4 regions of the Pararhizobium sp. genome follow, and region 4 is predicted to be linked to each of the others. Evidence: predicted binding sites of a transcription regulator. Region 4 holds the regulator's gene; each other region holds the start of a gene.
What was found. The regulator PhoB, encoded in region 4, activates phosphate uptake and scavenging genes when phosphate is short. The targets are predictions, from matches to a motif close to TGTCATNNANCTGTCAT.

Region 1 (3,718 bases), 1.8 Mb from region 4:
CTCTGCAGGTTTTCTTCGGTGATGCCGGATTCTGTGCCCTCGAACATTTCGGACAGGGCACTGAGGAAACCCTGCACCGGCTCCTCGATCGGAACGATATCGTAGCGGCAACCGAGTGCCTTGGCGCAGTCCTCGGCGTCCTTGAAAGAATCCGACGACGTGTAGCGAGAGGGCAGCATCACCGTGCGGACACGCTCTTCGCCGAGCGCATCGACGGCGAGGGCAGCACAGATCGCCGAATCGATACCGCCGGATAGGCCGAGCACGACGTTCTTGAAGCCGTTCTTGTTGACGTAATCGCGGAAGCCCAGCATGCAGGCCCGGTAGTCGGCCTCCTCCTGCTGCGGCAGCCGCGACATCATCCCCTGCTGACAAACCCAGCCCTCGCCGCTCTTGCGCCATTCGGAGACAGAAATGCTCTCTTCGAACTGGCTCATCTGAAACGCGAGCTGCTTGTCGGCATTGAAGGCGAAGCTGGCGCCATCGAAGACCAGTTCGTCCTGGCCTCCGAGCTGGTTGGCAAAAACCATCGGCAGGCCGGTCTCGATCACCTGGCGAAGCACCACCTGATGGCGCACGTCGATCTTGCCGCGATAATAGGGCGAGCCGTTGGGCACGAGCAGGATCTCGGCGCCGCTTTCGGCCAGCGTTTCGCAGACGCCCATGTCGTTCCAGATTTCCTCGCAGATCGGGATACCGAGCCGCACGCCGCGGAAATTGACCGGCCCTGGCATCGCGCCTTCGGTAAAGACCCGCTTTTCGTCGAATTCGCCGTAGTTCGGCAGATCGAGCTTGTCGCGAACGACCAGAACCTGGCCGCCATCGAGAACGGCAACGGAATTATGGCGCCCTGCTTCGCCCTGCCGCGGATAGCCGACAACAATACCCGGACCACCGTCGGCAGTGTCTGCGGCAAGCGCATCGATAGCCTTCTGGCAGGCCTTCAAAAAGGCAGGCTTCAGGACCAGGTCCTCCGGCGGATAGCCGGAAATGAACAATTCGGTCAGAAGCAGCAGGTCGGCGCCGCTGCGTGCTGCATCAGCGCGAGCTTCGCGTGCCTTGGCAAGATTGCCGGCGATATCGCCGACCGTCGGATTGAGCTGGGCAACAGCGATACGGAACGTCGTGGAAATGGTCTTTTGCGCGGTCATGAACAGGCCTGTGCTTGATCTTGCTATCGCGGATGCCGGAACATCCGAGGAGCTGTTTATCGCATTCCGCACCAAAATACCCCGTGCTTGCGACCAAGTCAGAAAAAAATCCGCGTGCGCCGCAAGATAGCGTGCTCGCTGCGGCTCACAACCCCACCGTTCAGGCCATGTCCGATCGGCAACAGGTGCCTAAAAAGTCAGTGGAGAACCCCCCTTGAATTATTCATCCTCCGTTCAAGATGACGTCTATATGACATTCACACGACAGTTTTATGAAATCGGAGACGGCCTTGGCCATTTTTGAATCGGCAGCAATCGCTGCCACCGCTTCTAGGGCCTATGGCCCGCAAATCGGTTTCGGCGCTCGCCATGCCAAGGCGCTTTCGGTTGCAGGACGGCTTTCTCTCTCGCTGCTTCTGTCGATTGTCCTGATTTTCTGCGTCGAATGGATTGCCCGCAACTCCGCAATGGAGGCGGCGTTGTTTTTCCTCGACCCGGCCCGTCCAGCTTGGACGACGACCGGCGTGTTTTTCATGATGTTTCTGGCGCTTGACGCTGCCTTCGCGCGCGAAAATTTCGGCGTCATCCTGCTGGCGCCGCTGGCGCTCATCCCGGCACTCGTCAGCCGGCAGAAGCAGATTTTCCTGTCCGACCCGCTTTACCCGACAGACTTCCTGTTCGGCCGCCAGATCATGGAGCTGATGCCGGTTCTGGTCCGCGACCGTCCTTGGACGGCTGTCGGTATCGTCCTTGGTATTGTTTTGGCCGTGGCCGCTCTGGTTTGGCTCGTCCGCTTCGCGTGGCGCCGTTTTCCGGCCATGACCCGGCGCCAGCGTCTGGCGCGGTTCGCCGTCGCCCTGCCGTTGCTCGGCGCCTTCTACCACATGATGGACTACAACAATTTTTCCTGGGTGCGTGATCGTCTGCAGGTCATCCCGATCATGTGGGACCAGACCGAAAACTACCGTCACAACGGCTTTACCATGGCGTTTGCGCTGAACCTGCCGATGGCAAACGTCACCGCACCTGCGGGCTACATGTCCGATGCGATCGACAAGATTGCAACGCAGCCAGTGCCGGCCGGCACGTCCCATCGCGGCAAGCCCGACGTCATCGTGCTGATGAGCGAATCCTTCTGGGATCCGACCCGCCTGCCAAACGTCAAGCTGTCGCCCGACCCGATGCCGACGATCCGCGAAATGCAGTCCGGCAACGTCTTCTCGCCGGAATTCGGCGGCATGACCGCCAATGTCGAGTTCGAAGCGCTCACCGGTTTCTCGAACGCGTTCCTGCCCTATGGCAGCATTCCGTATCAGCAGTATATCCGCAACCCGATCCCATCGCTGGCCACCTTCTTCCGTGGCGAGGGTTATGTGGCGCGTGCCGTACACCCGTTCCAGAAATGGTTCTGGAACCGCAGCGCCGTCTACAAGGCATTCGGCTTCGATCAGTTCAAGTCGGAAGAAAACATGCCGGTGATGGAAAAGCGCGGCATCTTTGCCTCGGACGAATCGCTGACCAAGGAAATCATCCGCCAGGCTGACCAGCTGCGTGATCCATTCTTCTTCTTCACGGTCACCTTGCAGGGCCATGGCCCCTATGAGGCCAACCGCTATGCCAAGAACACCATCAAGGTCGAAGGCAATCTTCCCGCCGCCGACAAGCAGGTTCTTGAAACCTATGCACAGGGCATCAGGGAAGCCGACGACAGCCTGAAGATGCTGATGGACTGGGCCAAGGAACGCGACCGTGAAACCATCATCGTGCTGTTCGGCGATCATCTGCCGCCGCTCAACACCGTCTATCCGAACACCGGCTTCATGACCGACGTCACCGCCTCGCGCAAGGGCTCGCTCGAACAGATGAAGGCACAGCATGAAACCCCGCTGGTCGTTTGGTCGAACAAGACCGGTCCGGTCAAGGATATCGGCACGATCAGCCCGGCCTTCCTGTCCTACCAGATCCTCAAGCAGGGTGGTTTCGAGCATCCCTATTACACCGAGTTTCTCGGCAATATCTTCGACAAATACCGCATCATCGACCGCTACATGCTCGTTGATAAGGTCGGTAAAGAAACAGCCTCCTGGGGACGCCAGAAGACGATCCCGCCGCTCATCCGCGACTATCGTTTCCTGCAGCATGACATGATGTTCGGCCAGCGCTACGGCACGGACCGGTTCTTCCAGTCGCACGCCGATCTTTTTGCCAACGCGATGTAAAAAGAAGCAGGGGACGCCGGGCCTTCGGCGTTTCCGCAAATCACCGGCATAGGCTAAAACAGGGCAACGTTTTCCGGCGGAGCCAGCCCATGTCGCATCTTGACGAAATCTCCCACGTGCTTTTCGGCAAACCGAGCAGCGAACTTGGCGATATCGAGCGCCGTGTTCTTCATCGCTCCAAAGAACGCAAGACCGTCTCTGAGGATACCAATGCCGCCTTTGTTGCCGGACAGGGCTTCGGCGACAGAATGGCCGACAGCATCGCCCGGATCGGCGGCTCTTGGGGTTTCATCATCGCGTTCCTGGTCTTCCTTGTCGTATGGGCCGTCGCCAATACGGTGCTGTTGA
Region 2 (3,718 bases), 1.6 Mb from region 4:
TGCGCGTTGTCGGTCTTGATCGGGATCTGCCAGCCCTGCCAGGAGCGGGCGTTGATGCCGATATTCTGCAGCGCCAGCGCCAGAAGACCGGAGGTCACCTGTTCGCCGGAGGCAACCACGGCATCGTATTCGCGCGCATCGTGCATCGGCGAGGCATCGCGCGTCCAGGCAACCAGTTCGTTGGTCTTGCCGGACATCGCCGAAACCACCACCGCAACTTCGTGGCCGGCATCGACTTCCCGTTTCACATGGCGGGCCACATTCCTGATGCGATCCATATCCGCGACGGACGTGCCGCCGAATTTCATCACGATGCGTGCCATATGCCTCTACCGGTCGAAAATACTGCGCGCAAACCCGCGCCACTGTCGTCTGAAGTCGCGGGTCTCTTAGCGAAATTGCAGCTCACGTGCAATGGCCGCGCCTGCCGCATTTGCGACATCCATCATGGAAGTTCGGCACGCTCCCCGCATCAACGAGGGCAAGCGCAAGTTTCGCACCGCACTTGCACCTCTAAAACGATCGGTCTACAGAATACCTATCAGTCAGAAGGAGCCCGCAATGACCGCTTTGCTACCGCCTTTCACACATGAAACCGCCGTCGCCAAGGTGCGTATGGCCGAAGATGGCTGGAACAGCCGCGATCCCGTCCGCGTCTCCAAGGTCTACACGGAAGATTGCCGCTGGCGGAACCGCGCCGAATTTCCCGCCGGTCGGCCGCAGATTGTCGAGTTCCTGACACGAAAATGGCAGCGCGAACTCGATTATCGGCTGATCAAGGAAATCTGGGCTTTCGAAGCAAACCGTATCGCCGTGCGCTTCGCCTATGAATGGCATGATGACAGCGGCCAATGGTATCGCAGCTACGGCAACGAAAACTGGGAATTTGCCGCCGACGGCCTGATGCAACGCCGCTTCGCCTCGATCAACGACCTGCCGATTGCCGAGAGCGAGCGCAAGTTCCACTGGCCGCTCGGCCGGCGCCCGGACGATCATCCCGGACTTTCCGATCTCGGCCTCTGAGCGGCATGCGAACCGTTTTCGAAAAAAGCGACGCCATCGCGCTGGTCGCCGAAGTGTTTCGCGAGTGCGGCTATGAAGGCGCATCGATGAGCACGATCACCGCGCGCACCCGGCTATCCAAGGGTAGCCTCTATCATTTCTTTCCCGGCGGAAAGGAACAGATGGCGACGGAAGTTCTCGCCCATGTCGACGCGTGGTTTGCGCGGGAAATCTTCGTGCCGCTTGAAACAGTCGAGCCAGGTGCCGCAATTGACCGGATGTGGGAAGCCGTGGATGCTTATTTTCGCTCCGGTAAACGCATCTGCTTGATCGGCGCGTTTGCGCTGGATGAAACCCGCGACCGTTTCGCAAGGCCGATCCGGTCCTATTTCGAGCGCTGGACGAACGCGCTCGAAGCCGCATTGTTACGCCACGGCGTTCCGACGGATCACGCCGGGCAGCTTGCAGAAGACGCCGTCTCCGGCATTCAGGGCGCGCTGGTTTTGGCACGCGCCATGGCCGACGAGACCGTATTTGAACGATCCCTCACCCGCATGCGTCTCCGGCTCGCTTCTCATACAGCCTGAAGGACGTTATCCGTCCGCCGCATTCTCGCCCATTCAGTCGGCAGGCTCTGACACCGGACAATCATGGCGGCTCACAATATCGGCGCCTGCGCGGTCCTGTGTCTGATGGCGGCGTGCAATGACAGCGGATGGCGCTTTTGGTCCGCAGGCGAGGTGTCATGGAACGATCCCCGGCCAGCGGGGTTCCTGTAGCCCTGAAACAAAGCATTGCCGCCGACCGGTGGAACACGCATTGCGCAGTATGGAGACCAGATATGAACCTTCCCCAGAATACGATTATTGCCGTGGCCGATGGCGAAAAACTGAGCCTGTTTCAAAACGAGGGCGATGCGGCCAATGTGAAGTTGAAGGCTATGCCGGCGGAAGATATCGACGCTTCGAAAATCTCCTCCGGCGGCCGCCATTCCAGCAGCGCCGCCAATCCGGATGACAGCCAGCAGGAAGAAGACGGCTTTGGCAACGGCGTCGCGAATATGCTCAACAAGCAGGTGCTCGACGGCAAGATCAAGAGCCTGGTCATCATCGCAGCACCCCGGACTTTGGGGGAGATGCGCAAGAGCTACCACAAATCCCTGTCCGATATTCTCGTCGGCGAGCTCGACAAGGACCTGACCGGCCATTCCATCCAGGACATCGAAAAAGCGCTCGCTGCAGCCTAAGGCTCTGTCCGGCCGGCACTGATGACACCTCAACGGCCCGCCAGCGATGGCGGGTCTTTCGCGTCGACGCGAAGGATCGGAACAACGCCGCTTTCCGCCATCTCGCCGATTTCCGCAACCGGCGCCACCACCTGTCATAGACCTGTCATGAAGACCTGCTCCTGTGCCGACGACCAACAGGGATGTGTGACCAATGATCGACCAACTCGACCGCATCAAGGCGGAAATTGCCGACAGCTTTGACGAAGAGCTGGAAATGCAGATGGAAGAAGACCGGCTTGACGAGCTGGTTGCCGAGGGCATGTCGGGACCGGACGAGCCAACGCTCGAACGCAAGACCTATTTCCGCGAGCTGTTCCGGCTACAGCATGAGCTGGTGCGCCTGCAGGACTGGGTCCAGTACAAGAAGCTCAAGGTCGTCGTGCTGTTCGAAGGCCGCGACAGTGCCGGCAAGGGCGGCGCCATCAAGCGCGTCACCCAGAGGCTCAATCCGCGCGTCTGCCGCGTCGTTGCTCTGCCCGCCCCGACCGAGCGCGAAAAAAACCAGTGGTATTTCCAGCGCTACGTCTCGCAGCTGCCCACCGCCGGCGAAATGGTGCTGTTCGACCGCTCCTGGTACAACCGCGCTGGCGTCGAGCGCGTCATGGGCTTCTGCTCGCCGGAAGAGCTCGACGAATTCTTCCGCACCGTTCCGGAATTCGAACGCATGCTGGTCCGCTCCGGCATCATCCTGATCAAATACTGGTTCTCGATCACCAACGAGGAACAGGAATTCCGCTTCCAGATGCGCATCCACGATCCGCTGAAACAGTGGAAGCTGTCGCCGATGGACATGGAAAGCCGCATCCACTGGGAAGATTACACCAAAGCCAAGGAAGAGATGCTGGCGAAAACCCATATCGAGGAGGCCCCGTGGTGGGTGGTCCAGGCCGTCGACAAGAAGAAGGCCCGGCTCAACTGCATCGCCCATCTGCTCGCCCAGATCCCCTACGAGGATGTCCCCAAACCCGACCTCGTCCTCCCCGACCGCGTCCGCCACGACGACTACCAGCGCCACCCGGTGCCGCCGGAACTGTATGTGCCGGAAGTGTATTGATTGAGGCGGCTTGATCCAATCTCCCCTTACGGGGGGAGATTTTAGTATCGCTGGCAGAAGGGAGGGTGGGATGGCAAATTCCAGAGAATCCGCCCCTCATCCACCTTCGGCTCTTGAACTGAAGATTAACGCGAAAATTCTACAGATGTTGGCAGTTATTTTGGTTGAGGCTTGACTTGAACTGCGCATCTTTTGGGCTCATGTTATCAACATGGCACAGCTAAAAACATCATCGTCAAGCGTAACAGTTCGCAATTCGCGAACTGGACAGCTCGTAACCGTCAAGGGTGCTGGCGCACTCAAAGGTAGTGAGCTTTCCATTAAACGCGGCGTTGACCTCACCAAGCCCATCGCAAAGCAGGCGCTTAGAGACA
Region 3 (3,718 bases), 690 kb from region 4:
ACCATGGTTTTCGGCTGCTGGCCTGTCTCGGCCAACGCCTTGTAGCGTTGCTGCTGCTCGTTGAAGCGGCCGCTCATGAAGTTGTTGTAGCCGTTCAGCAAATAGTCCGGGAAACGCTGCATGATGCTCGATCACTCCAATTATTTAGACAATTGAGATGTACATTCGCATGTCGGCTCTGCAGCACATACCATCTTTGTGCGCCGCACACAGGCAAAATGACGGCAGCCCGCGCTGCCGGTAACATCCGTGAATTCTCCGTATCGTTTGCGTGGGTGAAAACGGTTTATTCGCTCAAGGCATGGGCTGGCAAGGGGGAGATCGGCCCAAAAGTATCAAGAGCGCCGTTTCTGACCGGGATGCATCAACCGGCGCATCTGAACCATCGCCATCGGCGTCGCGAGACTGGAGGCATCCCGCTCAAGCGTCAGTTCATCGGCACCGCGCTTGCCGGTACGCGCAATGATCTCGAAGACGCTGGCGGTTGCCAGTTGCAAGGCGCGCTCCTCGTTGAGGCCTTCCAAAAGCCGGGCAACAAACAAAGCCGCCAGAAGATCGCCGGTGCCGTTGGGCGGGTTGTCGATCAACCGATGCTCGGCAAGCAGCGCATGATTGCCGGACAGATAAAGATTGCCGGTGCTCCCTTGCATCATCGGGATGGCAGACGTCACCAGCATGCGCGGCGGCCCGAGCGATAGCGCTGCCTCCAGAATGGCGGTGTTCGTGTCGAGCGCGGCACCGCAGAGCCAGGCCAGCTCGAACCGGTTCGGTGTGGCAAGCGATGCCAGCGGCAGCAGCCTGTCGCGCATCGCGATTGCCGTTGCCTCCGGCACATACAATCCGCCGACATCGCCCATCACCGGGTCGCAGGCGTAGAACAGGTCCGGATTCTTCACCCGCAAAGCCTCGACCAGCCGCGCCACGCCTTCCGCCTGATGGGCGGCACCGAGATAGCCGGAGAGCACAGCCCGCACTTCGCCGGTCCACGGCGCACGGATCAGATCGTCAATCAACCGGTCGAAATCCTCGGCACCGATTGTCACCCGCGTCGAGGGACCATGGCCGGGATGCCAGGGCAGAATAACCGTCGGCAAAGCCCAGACCGGATAACCCAGCGTCTCAAGCGCAAACACGGCGGCGCGATTGCCGACGGATCCGCGAATCACGTGGCTGGAAATGACGATGACGGCGCCGGGGGCTGGGTCGGACATTTCTGATTTTCCGCTGTTTCGACGTTCCCAGATCGCCCGACAGTCATGCCGCTGTCAACTGCGGCTGCCAAAAGATCAGAAGGGCATATTTCGGGCTCATTCATGAGAACACCGGAATATGCAAATACAACCGATTGAATTTGAAAATCGGCCAAAACTTGCCGAAAATTTCATAAAACCATTCCGAATTGGATCAATCTGACCGAAAAATAGCCACAAAAACAATCGCCATGAACAAATCTTCTGTTAGGTTCGGCCAAATGGTGATTGCAGGGAGTACTGTCGTGGGCGCCAAATATAATCCGAAAAAAGACCGTCATTTCGAAGCGGTGAGCGAAGCTGGCAAGGCTCTGGGGGTGAAAATGCTCGCTCCGGAGATCCTGTTTCGCCGGGCAAGCCACGACGATCTCGACGCCTACACACCGGACATGCTGGCGCTGACGGCTGCCCATGCGCTGACGGCCATCAACCGCAAGGAAAGCGATCGTCCGGTCATATCCGTCGAAACTGTCGATGGTATTGCGCCGGATGCGACCGACGTCTCGATCCTGTCCGTGACCGATCGCAACATGCCCTTTCTCTATGATTCGATCATGGGGGAGGTGACCAGCACCCACCGTGACATTCATCTTGCCGTGCATCCCATTCTGGTTCTCGAGGCCGGAAAGCCGGCTAAGATCTTTGACCCGGAAGAAAAGAGCGATCCCGCCACCCGGATCAGCCATATCCAGATTCATATTAGCCGCGTCACCGAAGCCGAAGCCGAAGACCTGAAGGAGCGGATTGCCAACGTCCTCTCGCAGGTTCACCAGGCGGTCGGCGACTGGACCGCGATGTCGTCCCTGCTTGATCAGGCGATGGGCGAACTGGAAAACCACGCGCCGAACAGCAAGAAGGGCGATCGAGACGAGGCGCTGGCCTTCCTTCGCTGGCTGCGCGGCAACAATTTCACCTTCCTCGGCATGCGCGAGTACACCTATTCCGGCAAGGGCGAGAATGCCGTGGTCGAGCGCGGCGAGGGCCGTGGGCTGGGCATTCTGTCCAATCCTGATGTGCGCGTGCTGCGCCAGGGCAAGGATGCCGTGCTGACGACGCCGGAAATCCTCGCCTTCCTCAATGGCCCGGATTTCCTCATCGTCACCAAAGCCAATGTCAAATCGGTGGTGCACCGCCGCGCCTATATGGATTACATCGGCGTCAAGCGCTTCGACGAGGCCGGCAACGTCACCGGCGAACTGCGCATCGTCGGCCTGTTCACCTCCAGCGCCTATACGCGCCCCGCAGCGGAAATTCCGCTGCTCCGCTTCAAGGTCGGAAAGATCGTCGATCATTTCGGCTTCGATCCGCAGAGCCATTCCGGCAAGATGCTGACCAACACGCTGGAATCCTATCCGCGTGATGATCTGTTCCAGATCGACGTTAGCCTTCTGGCCAGCTTCTGCGAGCAGATCAATGAACTGGCCGACCGGCCACGAATCCGGGTTCTGCCGCGCATTGACCATTTCGATCGTTTCGTATCCGTTATCGTCTACGTGCCGCGCGAACAGTACGATTCCGATGTGCGCGAGAAGATCGGGCTCTATCTGAAGACCGTCTATGACGGACGCGTGTCTGCCTATTATCCGGCTTTCCCCGAGGGCGGTCTTGCCCGCGTGCATTTCATCATCGGCCGCTCCGGTGGCAAGACCCCGCGTGTGGCGCAGGCCAAGCTTGAAGACGCAGTTCGCGATATCGTCACCCGCTGGATCGACCGGTTCAACCTGCTCGCCCGCCATGACGGCGTGTCGATTTCCGTCAATGAGGCCTATCAGGCGGCCTTCACGCCGGCTGAAGCCCATGCCGATCTCGCCGATATCGCAGCCTGCTCGCCGGGTGACCCGATCCGCATCGCCTTCTACCAGAAGCGCGGCAAGGGCCCGGAATCGCTGGAACTGAAGATTTTCCATGCCGGCGAGCCCGTCTCGCTGTCGCACCGTGTGCCGCTGCTGGAAAACCTCGGCTTCCGGGTTATCAGCGAACAGACCCATGATATTACCGTTTCCTGCGCCAAGGGCGGCGAGCGGCTTGTCGTTCTGCACGATATGGAACTGATCCATCGCGATGGGCATCTGCTCAATCTCGACAAGACCGGCCCGATGCTGGAGGAAGCCTATCTTTCCGCCTGGAACGGCGTGATCGAGGATGACAGCTTCAACCGGTTGATCCTGCTTGCCGGCCTCAGCGCCCGCGAAGTGACGGTGCTGCGCGCCTATGCGCGCTACCTGCGCCAGACCGGCATCACCTATTCACAAGGCTATCTCGCCGACACGCTGAACAAGTATCCGGCCATCGCTGCAAATATTTTCAAGCTGTTCATCACCCGTATGGATCCCACGCTAGAAGAGAAGCCGAAGACGAAGCGCACCACAGCCTTGAGGGCTGCGATCGAAGAGGCCCTGAACGCGGTTCCAAGCCTTGACGAAGACCAGATCATGCGGCGTTACGTCAACGCCGTCGAGGCGACGCTG
Region 4 (3,718 bases):
AGAAGGTCATCTCCGACGATGCCATCCTCGACGAGGCCGAGCGCCAGATCGGCGAAAAGGCGATCGTCACCATCGCCAAGCGCCAGCCGATGGCGGCTGACCTACGGGAAATCATGGGATCGATCCGCATTGCGGCCGATCTCGAGCGGGTCGGTGACCTTGGCAAGAACAATGCCAAGCGCGTCATCGCCGTATCGACCGCCAGCCTGCCGCGTCAGCTGGCCCGTGGCCTCGAGCATCTGGCCGAGCTTGCGCTGGTTCAGCTCAAGGAAGTGCTCGACGTCTATGCATCCCGTTCCCCGGAAAAGGCCAACAGCATCCGCGAGCGCGACAACGAGATCGACGCGATCTACACGTCGCTGTTTCGCGAACTCCTGACCTACATGATGGAAGATCCGCGCAACATCACGCCCTGCACGCATCTTTTGTTCTGCGCCAAGAACATCGAGCGCATTGGCGACCACGCCACCAATATCGCCGAGACCATCTACTACATGGCGACCGGCGCGCAGCCTGTCGGCGAGCGTCCGAAGGACGATACGGCCAACACGGTCGGCGCGGTCGGTAACTGATCACGCAATAGGGTAAGTATATGCCTACGCAATAGTTGCGCGAGCGGCCGCTGGAGCCGCTCGGCAAGCCTTCGGCCAACCGGCCGGGCGCCAAGGAGCCAAAGTGAATGTTGCCAAGAATTGCCGTTGTTGAAGATGAAGAGGCGCTCAGCGTCCTCCTTCGATACAATCTTGAGGCCGAAGGGTTCGAAGTCGATACGATCAATCGTGGCGACGAGGCGGAAATGCGCCTGCAGGAACGCCTTCCCGATCTCCTGATCCTTGATTGGATGTTGCCGGGCGTTTCCGGCATCGAACTGTGCCGCCGGCTGCGCCAGCGCCCGGAAACTGAACGTCTGCCGATCATCATGCTGACGGCACGCGGCGAAGAGAGCGAGCGGGTACGCGGGCTCGCCACGGGTGCCGACGATTACGTGGTCAAGCCGTTCTCGACGCCGGAATTGATGGCGCGGGTCAAGGCGATGCTGCGCCGTGCCAAGCCAGAGGTGCTATCGACGCTGCTGAAATGCGGCGATATCGAACTCGACCGCGAGACCCATCGCGTCCATCGCAAAACCCGCGAAGTCCGTCTCGGACCGACCGAGTTCCGCCTGCTGGAATTCTTCATGGCCTCGCCCGGCCGCGTCTTTTCGCGCTCGCAGCTTTTGGATGGTGTCTGGGGTCACGACATCTATGTCGACGAACGCACGGTGGACGTCCATGTCGGCCGCCTGCGCAAGGCGCTGAATTTTTCCAACATGCTGGACGTGATCCGCACGGTGCGCGGCGCGGGCTATTCGCTGGAAAGCTAAGTTCCGTATGCGGAAGGACCGTCAGGCGTTGCCGAGCGGTTCGCCAATCTCGATGGCGTGGCCATCCGGATCATAAAAGCGGAAGACCCGCTGCCCCCAGGCTTGCGTCTCGATGGGGTGGATGAGGTTCACATTGCCGACGATGCGCTCGAAAAGCGCATCCAGATGATCATGTTCGAAATAGAGCAGGATATTTTGGCGGCCATAGGGCTCGGAAATGACAGACGGCTGTCCCCAGACCGTCGTTTCCAGGGATTTGCCGTCATGGATGGCAAATCCCGTTTCAAACATAACGAAATTGCCGAAGTCTCGGCTGACTGCCAATCCCAGTATCTCGCTGTAGAACGTCTTCGAGATGCCGATATCCCGCACGAACGGGATGGGATTGACGAACCGCACGACCGGCCCGGCCTCAGCGTGCCCGGCGACGCTCGCCGGACGGCTGGTACGCAAGCTTGGCGTGGAATGTGCAGTAAGGCGATGTATCCGGGGAATCGTTGCCGCAGAAGTGGAACTCTTCCTTCATCGGATCGCCGATCGGCCACTTGCAGGTGCGGTCGGTCAGCTCGGTCAGGACCAGGCGGCGCGACATCGGAATAACAACGTTATTGCCGGCCGGTGCTGCTTCCTGATCCTCGATCGCGCCGATTTCCACTTCTTCCTTCATAACGGTTGCACCGGCGGTGCGCGTCACGGTGCGGGTGGCGGTCATGCGCGATGCTGTGTAGTTCGGTGCGCGCGGGGCAGCGGACGGTGCTGGGCGTTTTGCACGTGCCGTTGCGGTGCTGCCGCCGGCCTTGGCGCGGCCCGGAAGGCAGAGACGGTGGACCTTGCCAATGACAGCGTTGCGGCTGACGCCGCCGAGTTGTGCAGCGATCTGGCTCGCGCTCAAGCCTTCGGCCCACAATTTCTTGAGTTTTTCGACCCGCTCGTCAGTCCAATTCATGGTCTTGTCTCCATTCCCAGCGTTGGTGATGGTCGAATCCTCCACCGAGCCCTGGATGTGATCCGAGGCTGAAACGCGATAACACTTTTGGTGACTAGGTCCGCCGCATGCGCTCTAGTAATTATTTCTTAACGTAGAGGCCGGGGGACTCTCTGACAAGAGTCCGGGGAATCTCACCGAATCAATTTCTGAGTTTTCCCCAACTTGCTTGCGATGCGTGGCATTTTTGCAAGGGTATCCGGCTAAAAAATTTGCCTCCGCTGTATAGCCGCGAATTGCCGGAAATCATGGGCTTTTGTTGACATCGCAGTGCGAAGTGAAGATAGTGCCTCTGCCGCCGAAAGGCGGCATTTTGATTTTTTACGGGCTGGTCACAGCCCTGTCGACGACGCCGATTATACAATTGCCGTGATGGTTTGAGGAGACATGCGCCATGGCCGATGCCACGCCGCTTTATGACACGTATGCACGCGCGCCCTTGCGGTTCGAGCGCGGCGAAGGCGTCTGGCTGATCGCCGAGGACGGTACCCGCTATCTTGATTTTGCTGCCGGTGTGGCGGTCAATTCGCTCGGTCATGCACATCCGCATCTTGTATCGGCATTGAAAGAGCAGGCAGACAAGGTCTGGCACCTGTCGAACCTCTATGAGGTTCCGGGCCAGGAAAGCCTCAGCCGCCGCCTGACGGAGGTGACCTTCGCCGACAAGGTGTTCTTCACCAATTCCGGTGCGGAAGCGCTGGAATGCGCCATCAAGACGGCGCGGCGCTATCATTTTTCCAAGGGCCAGCCGGAGAAATTCCACATCATCACCTTCGAAGGTGCGTTCCACGGCCGCACGCTTGCGACCATCGCTGCCGGTGGGCAGGCGAAGTACCTGGAAGGCTTCGGCCCGAAGGCGCCTGGCTTCTATCAGGTGCCATTCGGCGACATGGGTGCGCTGAAGTCCGCCATAACCGAAGAGACCGCCGCAATCCTGATCGAGCCGATCCAGGGCGAGGGCGGCATCCGCACGGTACCGAAGGAGTTCATGCAGGAACTGCGTGCCCTTTGCGACGAATACGGCCTGCTGCTCATCCTCGACGAGGTCCAGACTGGCGTTGGCCGGACCGGCAAGCTGTTTGCGCATGAATGGGCCGGTGTCACGCCGGACATCATGGCGGTTGCCAAGGGCATTGGCGGCGGTTTTCCGCTCGGTGCCTGCCTTGCGACCGAGGAAGCAGCATCCGGCATGGTCGCCGGCACGCATGGCTCGACCTACGGCGGCAATCCGCTGGCCATGGCCGTCGGCAATGCCGTTCTCGATGTTATCCTTGCAGACGATTTCCTGCAGAACGTCCGCGATGTTTCTCTGGTCTTCCGGCAGGGCCTTGCCTCGCTTGCCGATCGGTTCCCCGACGTTATCGAGGAAA

Region 1: ACQY8Q_RS24005 (LTA synthase family protein) is a predicted target of PhoB. The motif match lies at 1,391-1,407, and genes of this name have one in related genera.
Region 2: ppk2 (polyphosphate kinase 2) is a predicted target of PhoB. The motif match lies at 2,381-2,397, and genes of this name have one in related genera.
Region 3: ACQY8Q_RS11845 (NAD-glutamate dehydrogenase) is a predicted target of PhoB. The motif match lies at 1,253-1,269, and genes of this name have one in related genera.

What each region holds. Positions count from the first base shown of each region.
Region 1 covers NZ_CBDIHY010000003.1:3,747,386-3,751,103, forward strand. The annotation lists gene ACQY8Q_RS24000 (NAD+ synthase) at 1-1,151, opposite strand, end outside; gene ACQY8Q_RS24005 (LTA synthase family protein) at 1,424-3,370, shown strand; gene ACQY8Q_RS24010 (DUF1003 domain-containing protein) at 3,460-3,718, shown strand, end outside.
Region 2 covers NZ_CBDIHY010000003.1:367,810-371,527, forward strand. The annotation lists gene ACQY8Q_RS07370 (aspartate kinase) at 1-323, opposite strand, end outside; gene ACQY8Q_RS07375 (DUF1348 family protein) at 562-1,023, shown strand; gene ACQY8Q_RS07380 (TetR/AcrR family transcriptional regulator) at 1,029-1,589, shown strand; gene ACQY8Q_RS07385 (host attachment protein) at 1,844-2,248, shown strand; gene ppk2 (polyphosphate kinase 2) at 2,442-3,344, shown strand.
Region 3 covers NZ_CBDIHY010000003.1:1,303,827-1,307,544, forward strand. The annotation lists gene ACQY8Q_RS11835 (carbonic anhydrase) at 1-122, opposite strand, end outside; gene pdxY (pyridoxal kinase PdxY) at 336-1,211, opposite strand; gene ACQY8Q_RS11845 (NAD-glutamate dehydrogenase) at 1,496-3,718, shown strand, end outside.
Region 4 covers NZ_CBDIHY010000003.1:1,997,211-2,000,928, forward strand. The annotation lists gene phoU (phosphate signaling complex protein PhoU) at 1-572, shown strand, start outside; gene phoB (phosphate regulon transcriptional regulator PhoB) at 680-1,363, shown strand; gene ACQY8Q_RS15260 (VOC family protein) at 1,385-1,762, opposite strand; gene ACQY8Q_RS15265 (GcrA family cell cycle regulator) at 1,776-2,309, opposite strand; gene ACQY8Q_RS15270 (aspartate aminotransferase family protein) at 2,743-3,718, shown strand, end outside.